2 linked regions of the Thiohalobacter thiocyanaticus genome follow. The protein of the gene in region 1 interacts with the protein of each later gene in a pairwise test. Links are inferred from orthologs where the notes say so. Each region holds a gene or a part of one and is shown in the gene's direction. Other genes may lie near its edges.

Region 1 (5,491 bases):
GATACTGACCGCATCATCTCGCCCGCCGTGGATTCGCCCGAGGAGGCGCGTATCGACCGCGCCATCCGACCCCACCGCCTGGCCGACTATGTCGGCCAGCCGCAGGTGCGCGAGCAGATGGAGATCTTCATCGGCGCGGCGCGGGGCCGGGGCGAGGCGCTGGACCATGTGCTGATCTTCGGCCCGCCCGGCCTGGGCAAGACTACCCTGGCCCACATCATCGCTGCCGAACTGGATGTGAACCTGCGCCACACCTCCGGCCCGGTGCTGGAGAAGCCCGGCGATCTGGCCGCGCTGCTGACCAACCTGGAGCCGCATGACGTCCTGTTCGTGGACGAGATCCACCGCCTCAGCCCCGTGGTCGAGGAGGTGCTGTACCCGGCCATGGAGGACTACCAGCTCGACATCATGATCGGCGAGGGGCCGGCGGCGCGTTCCATCAAGCTGGATCTGCCGCCCTTTACCCTGGTCGGTGCGACCACCCGCGCCGGGCTTTTGACTTCGCCATTGCGTGACCGGTTCGGCATTGTGCAGCGGCTTGAGTTCTATAGCATTGCGGACCTGACCCGCATCGTGCAGCGTTCGGCCGGCATCCTGGGCGTGGACATGGACCCGGCCGGGGCCGAGGAGGTGGCCCGGCGCTCGCGCGGCACCCCGCGCATTGCCAACCGGCTGCTGCGGCGGGTACGCGATTACGCCCAGGTCAAGGCGCAGGGACGGGTCGATGCCGCGGTGGCGCAGCAGGCGATGGAACTGCTCAACGTCGACAGCCATGGTTTCGATATCATGGACCGCAAGCTGCTCGGCGCGTTGATCGAGAAGTTCGACGGCGGCCCCGTCGGCATCGACAGCCTGGCGGCGGCCATCGGCGAGGAACGCGGCACGCTGGAGGATGTGATCGAGCCCTACCTGATCCAGCAGGGCTTCATGATGCGCACCGCGCGGGGCCGGATCGCCACGCGCCATGCCTATCTGCATTTCGGCATCACCCCGCCGGAATCCCTGACCGCCCGGGCCGAGGCCTCGCTGTCGCTGTTCGACGATCCGGCGTGAACAGCGGGCAGGCGCCGGTTGCCTGCGAAGGCGGGTATCCATGTCTGAGCGATATCTGGATTCCCCATGCGCGGAAATGACGGAAAGTGTGATAAGGAATCTATTCTGATAACGCCTGTCTGATGGAGCAGCGAACAACACAAGCCGTGTTCTACTGGCCGGTGCGCGTCTACTACGAGGACACCGACAGCGGCGGCGTCGTCTACTACGCCAACTACCTCCGGTTCATGGAACGCGCGCGCACCGAATACCTGCGCAGTCTGGGCTTCGAGCAGGACCGGCTCCAGCGCGAGGCAGGCATCATCTTTGCAGTACGTTCTGTGAACATCGAGTATCTGCGCCCGGCGCGTTTCAACATGGAACTCGAGGTCAGTGCGCGGGTCGTGGCCGCAGGCCGGGCCAGCCTGGAATTCGAGCAGCTGGTGCTGGAGGCGGGCAGGCGTGAAACGCCCCTGTGCACGGGACAGGTCCGCATTGCCTGCCTGGATGCCGGGAGTTTCCGGCCCCGCGCCATACCTGATTACATTGCGAAGGAGATCTGAATGTCGACGGACTTGTCGATGCTGCATCTGATACTCGGCGCCAGCCCGGTGGTGCAGCTGGTGATGCTGCTGCTGGTTGCCCTGTCGCTGTTGTCCTGGACCCTGATCTTCCATAAATGGAAGAAGCTCGGCGCGGCGCAGCGCGATGCGAAGGACTTCGAGCAGCAGTTCTGGTCCGGAGGTGAGCTGGCCGCCCTGTACCAGCAGGTCGCGGCCCGTGAGCAGGACAACGAGGGCATGGCCGACATCTTCGAGGCCGGTTTCAAGGAATACAGCCGCCTGCGCAAGCAGCCTCAGGTCGAGGGCGGTGCCATGGTCGAGGGGGCCCAGCGGGCCATGCGCGTGGCGCTCTCACGGGAGGAGGACCGGCTGGAGGCCGGGCTGTCCTTCCTGGCTACGGTCGGTTCCACCAGCCCCTACATCGGCCTGTTCGGCACCGTGTGGGGCATCATGAATGCCTTCCGCTCGCTCGGTAATGTGCATCAGGCCACCCTGGCCATGGTCGCCCCCGGTATTGCCGAGGCCCTCATCGCCACCGCCATGGGCCTGTTCGCTGCCATCCCCGCGGTCATTGCCTACAACCGCTTCTCCAACGATGTCGAGCGGCTGGCCAATCGCTACGACAATTTCCTGGAGGAATTCGTCGCCCTGCTGCACCGCCAGTCGTTGACGGCAAGGAAGGACTGACATGGCGCGTCAGCGGCACAAGAAGCGGCCGATGGCCGAAATCAATGTGGTGCCCTACATTGATGTTATGCTGGTCATGCTGGTGATCTTCATGATCACCGCGCCGCTGCTCACCCAGGGTGTGCATGTCTCGCTGCCCAGCGCCGATGCCCAGCCGCTGTCGCAGGACAGCGAGGAGCCGCTGCAGGTGACGGTCGATGCCGGCGGCAACTTCTATCTGAACGTGGGCGATGATCCCGATCAGCCGATCGATGCCGGGACCCTGGTCCAGCGCAGCGCGGCGGTGCTGCGCAACAAGCCGAATACCCCGGTGCTGGTGCGGGGGGATTCCGGCGTGGCCTATGGCACGGTGGTCCGTGCCATGGTGCTGCTGCAGCAGGCCGGCGCCCCCAATGTCGGGCTGGTTACGGAACCGCCGGAGGCGGCCTCGCCTTGAGAGCCCTGTGGAAACTGTTCCGGGAGACGCCGCAGGCCTTCATCTATGCCCTGCTGGTGCACTTGGTGCTGGTCGCCTTCCTGGCTGTCAGCCTGGACTGGACCCCCAAACCGCAGCTGCAGGCCTCCAGTGAACCGGTGATCGAAGCCGTGGCGATGGACGAGGCGCAGGTCCAGGCCGAACTGGACAAGCTCAAGGCGGCCGAGGAACGCGAACAGGCCGAGGCCGAGGCCCGGCTGCGCGAGGCCGAGGAGAAGCGGCGTCAGGCCGAAGCCGCCCGCCAGGCGGAACAACAGCGGCTGGAGAAGCTCAAACAGGAGCAGGCCGCCGAGGCCGCGCGTCAGGCCGAACTCAAGCGCCAGCAGGAGGCCGAGGCCAGGCGGTTGGAGGAACTCCGACAGCAGCAGCAGGCGCTGGTCCGCAAGCAGGAACAGGAGCGCAAGCGTCTGGCAGAACTGGAGGCCCGGCGCAAGGCGGAAGCCGAGGCCAGACGCAAGGCCGAAGAGGAGGCCCGGCGCAAGGCGGAAGCCGAGGCCCGACGCAAGGCCGAAGAGGAGGCCCGGCGCAAGGCTGAAGAGGAGGCCCGGCGCAAGGCCGAGGAGGAAGCCCGCCGCAAGGCCGAGGAGGAAGCCCGGCGCAAGGCCGAGGAAGAGGCCCGGCGCCAGGCCGAACAGGCCCTGCAGCAGCAGCTGGAGGCGGAGCGCCAGGCGCTGGCCGCGGCCGAGGCCGAGCGCGTGGTCAGCCGCTATGTGGCGGCCATCCAGCAGAAGGTGGAGCGCAACTGGATCCAGCCGCCGGGCAGCCGCCAGGGCCTGACCTGTGTCGTTCAGGTCGGTCTGATCCCGGGCGGTGAGGTTACCCGCGTGAGTATCGTCACCGGCAGCGGCGACGCGGCCTTCGACCGCTCGGTGGAGGCTGCCGTGTGGCGCTCCAGCCCGCTGCCGCTGCCGCCCGACAACCAGTATTTCGATCGTTTCCGTAATCTGAAATTCCGCTTTTCACCCGGATGATGCACTGAGGTCATGATGAAGAGGATTATCGCTGTCTTCCTGTTGCTGCTGTTCTGGTCGGGGCTGCAGCCGGCCCGGGCCGAGTTGACCATCGAGATCACCTCCGGCATCGAAGGCGCGCTGCCGATCGCAGTGGTGCCCTTCGCCTGGAACGGCCCGGGGGCGCCGCCCGAGGACGTGGCGGAGATCGTCGCCGCGGATCTGGCCCGCAGCGGTCAGTTCGCGCCGCTGCCCCGGGCCGATATGCTGTCCCGGCCGGCCCGTCCCGAGGATATCCGCTACCGCGACTGGCGCGCCGTGGGCGTGGACAACCTGGTCATCGGACGTATCGTGCCGCGTGAGGGCGGTGGCTACACCGTCGAATTCCGTCTGTTCGATGTCTTCCGCGGTCGCCAGCTGACCGGCTACAGCTTTCCCACCAGCGGCGAGCGCCTGCGCGAGACCGCGCACCGGGTGGCCGACATCGTCTACGAGACCCTGACCGGCGAGCGCGGTGCCTTCCGCACCTGGATCGCCTACGTCACCGTGACCGGCAGCGGCGATGAACGCCGCTACAGCCTGCAGGTGGCTGACTCCGACGGCTATAACCCGCGCACCGTGCTGCGCTCGCGTCAGCCGCTGATGTCGCCGTCCTGGTCGCCGGACGCCCGCCGCCTGGCCTATGTCACCTTCGAGCAGGAAACCGCCGAGGTGTATGTCCAGGAACTGGCCACCGGGCAGCGGCGCAAGGTCGCCTCCTATCAGGGCATCAACGGTGCCCCGGCCTGGTCGCCGGACGGCAGGCAGCTGGCGTTAACCCTGTCACAGGACGGCAACGCCGAAATCTATATCCTGTCGCTGGACTCCGACCGTCTGCGGCGCCTGACCCGGCATCCGGCCATCGATACCGAGCCGGCCTGGGCCCCCGACGGCCGCAGTCTGGTCTTCACCTCGGACCGCGGGGGCAGTCCGCAGCTCTACCGGCTGGCGGTCGACGGCGGCCGGCCCGAACGCCTGACCTTCGAGGGCGGCTATAATGCCAGTGCGGATTTCGCCCCTGACGGCAAGCGCCTGGCGCTGCTGCACCGCGACGGCCGCGGTAATTACCGGGTGGCGGTGCAGGACCTGGAGCGGGGCATGCTGACCCTGGTCAGCGAGGGCCGGCTGGACGAGTCCCCCTCGTTCGCGCCCAATGGCCGCATGATTCTGTATGCCACCGAGGCAGGCGGACGCGGGGTGCTGGCGGCGGCCTCGGTCGACGGCCGGGTGGGCCAGCGGCTGCGGCTGCAGGAGGGCGAGGTGCGCGAACCGGCCTGGTCGCCCTTTCTCGAATGATCTGACAAACAACATCAACGTGATTGAATAAGAGGAGTCGATGCAATGCACATCAGGAATGGACTGATCGGGATTCTGGCCCTGGCGCTGCTGGGCGGCTGCGGGACCATGGACAAGCGTGCCGACGGCGATGTGGCCGTGGAGGATCGCAGTGCCGCGGCGGGTGCCGAAGGCATGGAGGGGGCACAGGCCAGGGGCCTGGGTGCCGACGGGGACCTGCGCGGCCTGGCGCTGGATGACCCCAGCAGCCCCCTGGCCACCCGCACCATCTACTTCGAGTTCGACTCCAGCGAGGTGGCTGCCGCGGATCGCGAGCTCGTCTCCGCCCATGCCCGTTACCTGGCCGCCAATCCGCAGCAGCAGGTGGTGCTGGAAGGCCACGCCGACGAACGCGGCTCGCGCGAGTACAACATCGGTCTGGGTGATCGCAGAGCCCAGTCGGTGCGCCG
Region 2 (8,491 bases), 1.7 Mb from region 1 along the record:
GCTTTGTGCGCATCAAGCGGCCGGTGCGGATCGAGGAGGGCGACAAGTGGGCCAGCCTCGAGCCCTTCGACGGCTTCAAGGTGGGGTTCACCATCGAGTTCGATCATCCGGTCTTCCACGGCCATGCCCAGTGCGTGGAGATCGATTTCTCCACCACCTCATTCGTGCGCGAGGTCAGCCGCGCCCGCACCTTCGGTTTCATGCGCGAGATCGAGCAGCTGCGCGAGCGCCGGCTGGCGCTGGGCGGCAGTCTGGACAACGCCATTGTGGTGGACGACTACCGGGTGCTGAACGAGGACGGGCTGCGCTACGAGGACGAGTTCGTCAAGCACAAGATCCTGGACGCGGTCGGTGACCTCTACCTGCTCGGCCACGGCCTGATCGGCGCCTTCCACGGCCACAAGTCAGGACACGCCCTGAACAACCGCCTGCTGCGGGCCCTGCTGGCCGATGCCGAGGCCTGGGAGACGGTCAGCTTCGAGGATGAGGCGGCGGCCGCCCCGGCCGCCTATCTGCGGCCGGTGCCTTCGGCCTGACTTCTCTGCGTTCTCCCTCACGCCAGCAGGCCCGCGTATGCGGGCCTGCTGCGTTTCCGGGGCTCAGCTTCGATCGCTCCGGCGACCGCGGCCGGCCAGACGCTGCAGGGCGCGAGACAGTTTTTCGTCGCCTACGGTGCGGGCCAGGGATGTGATCAGGGCCGCATTTTCGGCAGACAGCCGGGCCACCGGGCGCGCCGGCGGGGGGTTGGCGACGGGCTGATTCTGTGGCTGGATTCGCACTTCCAGCTTGGTCACCGTCACGGAATCGTCATCCGCGAACTGCTTGACTAACTGGGCCGACAGGAACCTCAGGCGGGTCGCCCAGGCGGCAGAATCTACGATTACTATCAGTGTGTTATCTCTTATCCGGCCGAGTCGGCAATGGGGTCGCAGAGGGGCGGGGAGGCGTGCCAGCAGCCGTTGTTCCAGGGTGGAATGGGCGGCCAGCGCCTGGCGCAGGGAGGCGCCGCCGGTGGTCTCAATACCACGCAGGTAACGGCCGATAGACTGGATGTTGGCGGCTTTCACAGGCGAACTGGCATCGAATTTGTAAACAGGTCTCAAAAACCGTTAGAGTAGCGCACGCGCATGAACATCATTCTCTTCACCAATCTACACGGACGTCCCGGCAGTCTCAATCTGAGTCGACCCCGGATCTACGTCCCGCTGCTCAGCCTGGGGCTGTTTCTGGCGGCGAGCCTGTTCTATCTGGGGTTTCAGCTGGGACAGGTCCAGGACGGGCCCGGACTGGCCGCCGGGCCGCAGTGGCGGCTGGAAGTGGCCGAGCAGCAGCGCGCCGTGGCCCAGGCCCGGCAGGAATCGCAGGCGCATCTGGACGCCCTGGCGATGCGTCTGGGCCAGCTGCAGGGCCAGGTGCTGCGTCTGGAGGGCCTGGGCCAGCGCCTGGTGGAGATGGCCGATATCGACCAGGGCGAGTTCGACTTCGAACAGATTCCCCCCCAGGGCGGTCCCGCCGCCGAGGCCACCGCCGGCTACGCCGTGCCCGACTTCATCGAGGAACTGGACACGCTGTCCCGGGTGCTGGATGACCGCGAGCAGCAGCTGCTGGCACTGGAATCCGTGGTGCGCACCCGGACCCTGAAGCAGCAGGGCGTGCCCACCGGCCGTCCCGTGACCAGCGGCTGGATGTCGTCCGCCTACGGCAAGCGCACCGACCCCTTCACCGGCAAGCAGGCCTGGCACGACGGCGTGGATTTCGCCGGCAAGGCCGGGACCGAGGTGGTGGCGGTGGCCGCCGGGGTCGTGACCTGGTCCGGCAGCCGCTACGGCTACGGCAACCTGGTCGAAATCAATCACGGCAACGGCTACGTGACCCGCTATGGCCACAACCGTGACCTGGTGGTCGAAGTGGGGCAGCACGTCAAGCCCGGCCAGGCGATCGCCAGGATGGGCTCCAGCGGCCGCTCCACCGGCCCGCATGTCCACTTCGAAGTGCTCAAGCACGGCAAGTCGGTCGATCCGGCCCGGTTCGTCTGGGCCAAGCGCTCGTGATTCCCGGCAAGGCGTGAGGAGGCTGGCCGGATCCTTCCGCGTCATCCCGGCGCAGGCCGAAATCCAGTGGATTACCCGCTGCGCTCGCCCTGCCAGCCTGAAGGGCATAAAGGACCGCCGTACCGGCGTTCAACACGCTCCGCGCTTCTGTCCGGCCTGCGCCGGGATGACGGTCGGTTCCTGCGCTCCCGCCCTTCCCACGCCCCCCTGACCTTTACCACTACATGCGGTATCATGGCCCATTCTGCCCGGAACCGGACCCATTGAAAGTACCTACATGGCCAGCAATCTGATCAAGAAGATTTTCGGCAGCCGCAACGACCGCATGGTCAAACGCATGTCCAAGGTGGTTGCCCGCATCAATGCCCTCGAGGATGACATTCAGGCCCTGTCCGATGAGCAGCTCGGCGCCAAAACCGGCGAGTTCCGGCAGCGGCTGGAGGCGGGAGAGAAGCTCGACGATCTGCTGCCCGAGGCCTTCGCCGTGGTGCGCGAGGCCGGCCGGCGGGTGCTGGAGATGCGTCACTTCGACGTCCAGCTGATCGGCGGCATGGTGCTGCACCAGGGCAAGATCGCCGAAATGCGCACCGGCGAGGGCAAGACCCTGGTCGCCACCCTGGCCGCCTATCTCAATGCCCTGCCGGGCAAGGGCGTGCACGTGGTTACGGTCAATGACTATCTGGCCCGGCGCGATGCCCAGTGGATGGGCCGGCTCTACGCCTTCCTCGGCATGAGCACCGGCGTGGTGGTGCCGGGTCTGTCGCAGGAGGACAAGCGCGCCGCCTATGCCAGCGACATCGTCTACGGCACCAACAACGAGTTCGGCTTCGACTACCTGCGCGACAACATGGCCTTCCGCCAGGAAGACCGCATGCAGCGCGAACTCAACTTCGCCATCGTCGACGAGGTCGACTCCATCCTCATCGACGAGGCGCGCACGCCGCTGATCATCTCCGGGCCGACCAACGACAACACCGACCTGTATGTGACGATCAACAAGCTGATCCCGAAACTGGTCCGGCAGGAGGACGAGGAAGGCGAGGGCGATTACAGCGTCGACGAAAAGAACAAGCAGGTGCACCTCAGCGAGACCGGGCACCAGCAGGTCGAGGAACTGCTCATCGCAGAGGGGCTGCTCAAGGAGGGCGACAGTCTCTACGACGCCGCGAACCTCACCCTGATGCACCACCTCAATGCCGGCCTGCGCGCCCACGCCCTGTACCAGCGCGACGTGGACTACATCGTGCGCGACAACGAGATCATCATCGTCGATGAGTTCACCGGCCGCACCATGCCGGGCCGGCGCTGGTCCGAGGGTCTGCACCAGGCGGTCGAGGCCAAGGAAGGGGTGCCGATCCAGAACGAGAGCCAGACCTACGCCTCCATCACCTTCCAGAACTATTTCCGCCTCTACGACAAGCTCTCCGGCATGACCGGCACCGCCGATACCGAGGCCTTCGAGTTTCAGCAGATCTACGGCCTGGAAGTGGTGGTCATCCCCACCCACCGCCCGATGGTGCGCAAGGATATGGGCGATCTGGTGTTCCTGACCACGAAGGAGAAGTTCGACGCCATCATCGAGGATATCCGCGACTGCCAACAGCGCGGCCAGCCGGTCCTGGTCGGCACCGCCTCGGTCGAGGCCTCGGAGTATCTCAGCAAGCTGCTGAAACAGCAGAAGGTCGAGCACGAGGTGCTCAACGCCAAGCAGCATGAGCGCGAGGCGCACATCATCACCCAGGCCGGTCGCCCGGGCATGGTGACCATCGCCACCAACATGGCCGGCCGCGGCACCGATATCGTGCTCGGCGGCAGCCTGGACGCCGATCTGGAGGCGCTGGGCGAGAACTCCGACGAGACCGCCGTGGCACGGGCGAAGAAGGAATGGGAGTTCCGCCACCAGCAGGTCCTGGATGCCGGCGGCCTGCATATCGTCGGCACTGAGCGCCACGAGTCGCGGCGCATCGACAACCAGCTGCGCGGACGTTCCGGCCGCCAGGGGGATCCCGGCTCCAGCCGTTTCTACCTGTCGCTGGAAGACAACCTGATGCGCATCTTCGCCTCCGAGCGCGTCTCCGGCCTGATGCAGAAGCTGGGCATGAAGGAAGGCGAGGCCATCGAGCACCCCTGGGTGAGCAAGGCCATCGAGAACGCCCAGCGCAAGGTCGAGGCGCACAACTTCAATATCCGTAAGCAGCTGCTGGAATACGACGACGTGGCGAACGACCAGCGCAAGGTCGTCTACGAGCAGCGCAGCGAGTTGATGGGCTCGGAGGATATCAGCGAGACCATCGAGCAGGTCCGCAGCGATGTGGTCAATCAGTTCATCGACAACTATATCCCGCCTGACAGCCTCGATGAGCAGTGGGACATTCCCGGGCTGGAACGGGCACTGGAGGACGAGTTCGGCCAGAAGCTGCCGGTGCAGCAGTGGCTGGACGAGGACCACGACCTGCACGAGGAGAGCCTGCGGCAGAAGATCCTGGACGAGTTGGTCGCGGCCTACCGGCACAAGGAACAACTCGCCGGCGAGCAGGTCATGCGCCACTTCGAGAAGTCCGTCATGCTGCAGGTGCTGGATCAGGCCTGGAAGGAGCACCTGGCGGCGATGGACTACCTGCGCCAGGGTATCGGCCTGCGCGGCTATGCGCAGAAGAACCCGAAGCAGGAGTACAAGCGCGAGGCCTTCGAGATGTTCACCGCCATGCTCGAGCGCATCAAGCACGAGGTGGTGGCAATCCTGAGCAAGGTCCAGGTGCGCGAGGAAAGTGACGTCCAGGCCGTCGAGGAGCAGCGCAAGCAGACCGCGCCCATGCAGTTCCAGCATGCCGAGGCCGACGCCCTGCAGGGCCAGGAACCGGAGCCCGCTGCTGCACCGGCCGAGGCCGGCGGCGAGGGCGAGCGGGAACAGGCACCCTTCGTCCGCGACGGCCGCAAGGTCGGGCGCAACGAGCCCTGCCCCTGCGGTTCAGGCAAGAAGTACAAGCAGTGCCACGGCAAGCTGTCCTGATAATTAACCCCGCTTAGCCACGGAATACACGGAAAGCACGGACCAAAGCAAGGTACTGATTCCCGTCATTCCCGCGAAGGCGGGAATCCAGATACCGCTGTGGTTACTGGATCCCCGCCTTCGCGGGGATGACAAAGTTCAATGATCAGATATTTGTCCGTGCTTTCCGTGTATTCCGTGGCGCTCTTGATCTTGAGTAATCGACCATGGCTGTTGGATTGACCCCTCCCGAATCCCTGCTCCCGGTGCCCGGTATCCGCCTGGGCACGACCGCGGCCGGCATCAGGAAGCCGGGCCGCCGCGACCTGGTGGTGATCGAACTGGCCCCGGGCAGCCACACCGCCGGCCTGTTCACCCGCAACGCCTTCTGCGCCGCGCCGGTGGTGGTGGCGCGCCACCACCTGCTGGAAGCCGCGCCGCGCTTCCTGGTCATCAACACCGGCAATGCCAACGCCGGCACCGGCCAGCGCGGTCTGGATGCCGCCGCCGATACCTGTCGCGCGCTGGCCGCGCAGGTCGGCCTCAGGCCCGACGAGGTGCTGCCCTTCTCCACCGGCGTGATCGGCGAGCCGCTGCCGCTGGACCGCCTCCTGGCCGGTCTGCCGGGGGCCCTGGCCGAATTGGACGAGGACGGCTGGCTTGCGGCCGCCGCCGGCATCATGACCACCGACACCGTGCCCAAGGGCATTTCGCGCCGGCTCGAACTGAACGGGCGTGAAGTCACCCTCACCGGCATCGCCAAGGGCGCGGGCATGATCCGGCCCGACATGGCTACCATGCTGGCCTTCATCGGCACCGACGCCGGCATCGAGGCCCCCGACCTGCATGGTCTGCTGGTGCAGGCCGCCGAGCGTTCCTTCAACCGCATCACCATCGACGGCGACACCTCCACCAACGATGCCCTCATGCTCATGGCCAGCGGTGCCAGCGGCGTGCAGGTCGAACGCGGCACGCCGGAATGGGACGCCTTTGCCGGCGCGTTGACTGAGGTGTGCCAGTTCCTGGCCCAGGCCATCGTGCGCGACGGCGAGGGGGCGACCAAGTTCGTGCGGGTGCAGGTCAGCGGCGGCGCGAGCAGCGCCGAGTGCCTGCAGGTGGGCTATACCGTGGCCCATTCACCGCTGGTCAAGACGGCCCTGTTCGCCAGCGATCCCAACTGGGGCCGCATCCTGGCCGCGGTCGGTCGCGCCGGCCTGGAGGCGCTGGTGCTCGAGCGGGTGAGCATCCATCTGGACGATGTCTGCATCGTGCGCGACGGCGGCCGCGCCGAGGACTACACCGAGGCTGCCGGGCAGCAGGTGCTGGCCCGGGAGGAGCTTGCGATCCGCATCGACCTGGGGCGCGGCGAGGCGAGCGAGAACGTCTGGACCACGGATTTGTCCTACGACTATGTGCGCATCAACGCCGAATACCGTACCTGAACCGATCGTCCTGGCCGCGATCCGCGATCAGCGGGATCGCATCCTCGTCAGCCGCCGCCACGATCATGCCCACCAGGGGGGGCTGTGGGAACTGCCCGGGGGCAAATGCGAACCGGGCGAAGCCGCCCTCGCCGCCCTGCAGCGGGAACTTCAGGAGGAAGTCGGCATCCGGGCCGGTAGCGTCACCCCCCTGATCCGTATCCCCTACCGTTATCCCGACCGCGAGGTGCGGCTGGATGTGTATGAAGTGCGGGACTGGGCCGGTGAGCCGTATGGCCGCGAGGGTCAGCCGCTGCGCTGGGTGAGTACGACTGAACTGGAGGGCCTGGCGTTTCCGCCGGCCAACGTCCCCATTCTGCGCGCGCTGCAACTGCCCGAGCGTTATCTGATCACGCCCGAGCCGGAGCAGCCCGACACCTTTCTCGCCGCCCTGGACCAGGCACTGGAGCAGGGTATCAAGCTGGTGCAGCTGCGCATCAAGCGCACGCCGCCAGCGGGGCTGGTCGAGGCCGCAATCGAACGGGTCCACCGCCACGGAGCGCGCATCCTCATGAACACGGGCAGCCTGACACCGCCGCCGGGCGCCGACGGCATCCACCTGACCGCCGATCAGCTGCAGGGGCTGAAACAGCGGCCGCTGCCGGCGCAGATGTGGGTGGGCGCATCCTGCCACGATCAGGATGAACTCGAGCGGGCCGCCGCCCTGGAACTGGACTTTGCCGTGTATGGGCCGGTGCAGCCCACATCCACCCATCCGGATGCGGTCCCGGCGGGATGGGCGGGGTTTGCCGCTGCCTGCGCGGCAGCGCGGCTGCCGGTGTATGCCCTGGGGGGGATGCACCGCGACGAGGCCGAAACCGCGCGCCAGCATGGCGGTCAGGGAATTGCCGCCATCCGGGGGTTGTGGCCGGCGGCGGTGCAGAAGGAGGAGCGATGAAATCCGCGCGTCTGAAGATCATGGCCTGGACCGGCTGGCTGCTGGTACTGCTGGCCGGAGGCTTGCTCGCCTATCATTATCTGGGCCGCCCGGCCCAGCCCGTTCTGCAGCTGCAGCCGGTGGAACTGCAGCTGCAGCAGGCCGACTGCCGGGCGGATCGCGGTTCCTGTACCGCCGGCGCCGAGGGGGCCCGCATCAACTTCGAACTGGGACCGGGGGTGCCGGTCATGCGTCCCTTCGCCATCCGTGCCACGGCCAGCCTGCCTGCGGGTGAGCAGCCGCAGCAGATCGAGGTGGACTTCAGGATGGTCGATATGGACATGGGCCGCAACCGTTACCGCCTGATGCGGGACGCGGATCACGTCTGGCAGGGCGTGGCCACGCTGCCGGTCTGCACCATGGGGCGCAGCGACTGGCAGGCGGTGGTGGAAGTCGAATCCGACAGCGGCCGGCGCTACCGGGCGGTGTTTCCGTTCGAGACTGAGTGATACAAAAGCGCCACGGAATACACGGAAGGCACGGACAACAATAATATAACCGTAGGTCGGGTCAGCCCGAAGGGCGTAACCCGACGTCTGTCCGCACAACTGTCGGGCTACGCTGCGCTAACCCGACCTACTTATATTTCGGTGTATTCCGTGACGCTGTTTCAATCCTGCCCGTCATCGCTGCTGGGGATATCCTCCAGCGGCGGGCCGGGGATGCGTTTCTCCTCGGCCACCCATTCCCCCAGGTCGATCAGCTTGCAGCGTTCGCAGCAGAAGGGCCGCCAGGGATTGTCTTCGGCCCAGCGGCTGGGTTTGCCGCAGATGGGGCAGGGCACGGTGGTCTGTTGCTTTGCTTTCGACATAAAGCCTTAATGTAGGATGGGTGAAGCGCAGCGCAACCCATCGATTTGTTGTCGTTTCAGATTGTGCAGCAGGCGATTTCGAATTCGATGTCCCGGCCGGTCTGCGTTGCCCTGTCGTTGATCGAGGGCTGTTCCATGAAACGCACGGTGAATCGGTGCTTGCCGCCGCTGATCTCGGCATAGAAGGTCGAGCCGGCCGGCACGGCGACGCGCACCATCTGG

Evidence for each region.
Region 2: the proteins of ybgC (region 1) and secA interact in binary tests that used the Escherichia coli proteins (3 or more experiments, as listed by UniProt). The link is inferred for Thiohalobacter thiocyanaticus from one-to-one orthologs.

Annotation. Positions count from the first base shown.
Region 1 is NZ_AP018052.1:1,138,256-1,143,746, forward strand. The notes cover bases 1-2,885. They hold ybgC (tol-pal system-associated acyl-CoA thioesterase), read left to right. Parts: upstream 1-1,175; coding sequence 1,176-1,595; downstream 1,596-2,885. Other genes in these bases: ruvB (Holliday junction branch migration DNA helicase RuvB), read left to right, coding at 1-1,053; tolQ (protein TolQ), read left to right, coding at 1,596-2,282; tolR (protein TolR), read left to right, coding at 2,284-2,718; tolA (cell envelope integrity protein TolA), read left to right, coding at 2,715-2,885. Outside these bases: more of tolA, read left to right, coding at 2,886-3,728; Tol-Pal system beta propeller repeat protein TolB, read left to right, coding at 3,744-5,042; peptidoglycan-associated lipoprotein Pal, read left to right, coding at 5,088-5,491.
Region 2 is NZ_AP018052.1:2,812,080-2,820,570, reverse strand. The notes cover bases 1,983-5,261. They hold secA (preprotein translocase subunit SecA), read left to right. Parts: upstream 1,983-2,328; coding sequence 2,329-5,061; downstream 5,062-5,261. Other genes in these bases: CFK21_RS12975 (M23 family metallopeptidase), read left to right, coding at 1,983-2,051. Also shown: lpxC (UDP-3-O-acyl-N-acetylglucosamine deacetylase), read left to right, coding at 1-536; CFK21_RS12980 (DUF721 domain-containing protein), read right to left, coding at 600-1,067; more of CFK21_RS12975, read left to right, coding at 1,128-1,982; bifunctional glutamate N-acetyltransferase/amino-acid acetyltransferase ArgJ, read left to right, coding at 5,268-6,482; CFK21_RS12960 (Nudix family hydrolase), read left to right, coding at 6,451-7,419; CFK21_RS12955 (hypothetical protein), read left to right, coding at 7,416-7,907; DNA gyrase inhibitor YacG, read right to left, coding at 8,069-8,269; cell division protein ZapD, read right to left, coding at 8,326-8,491. UniProt on the Escherichia coli protein: Required for protein export, interacts with the SecYEG preprotein conducting channel.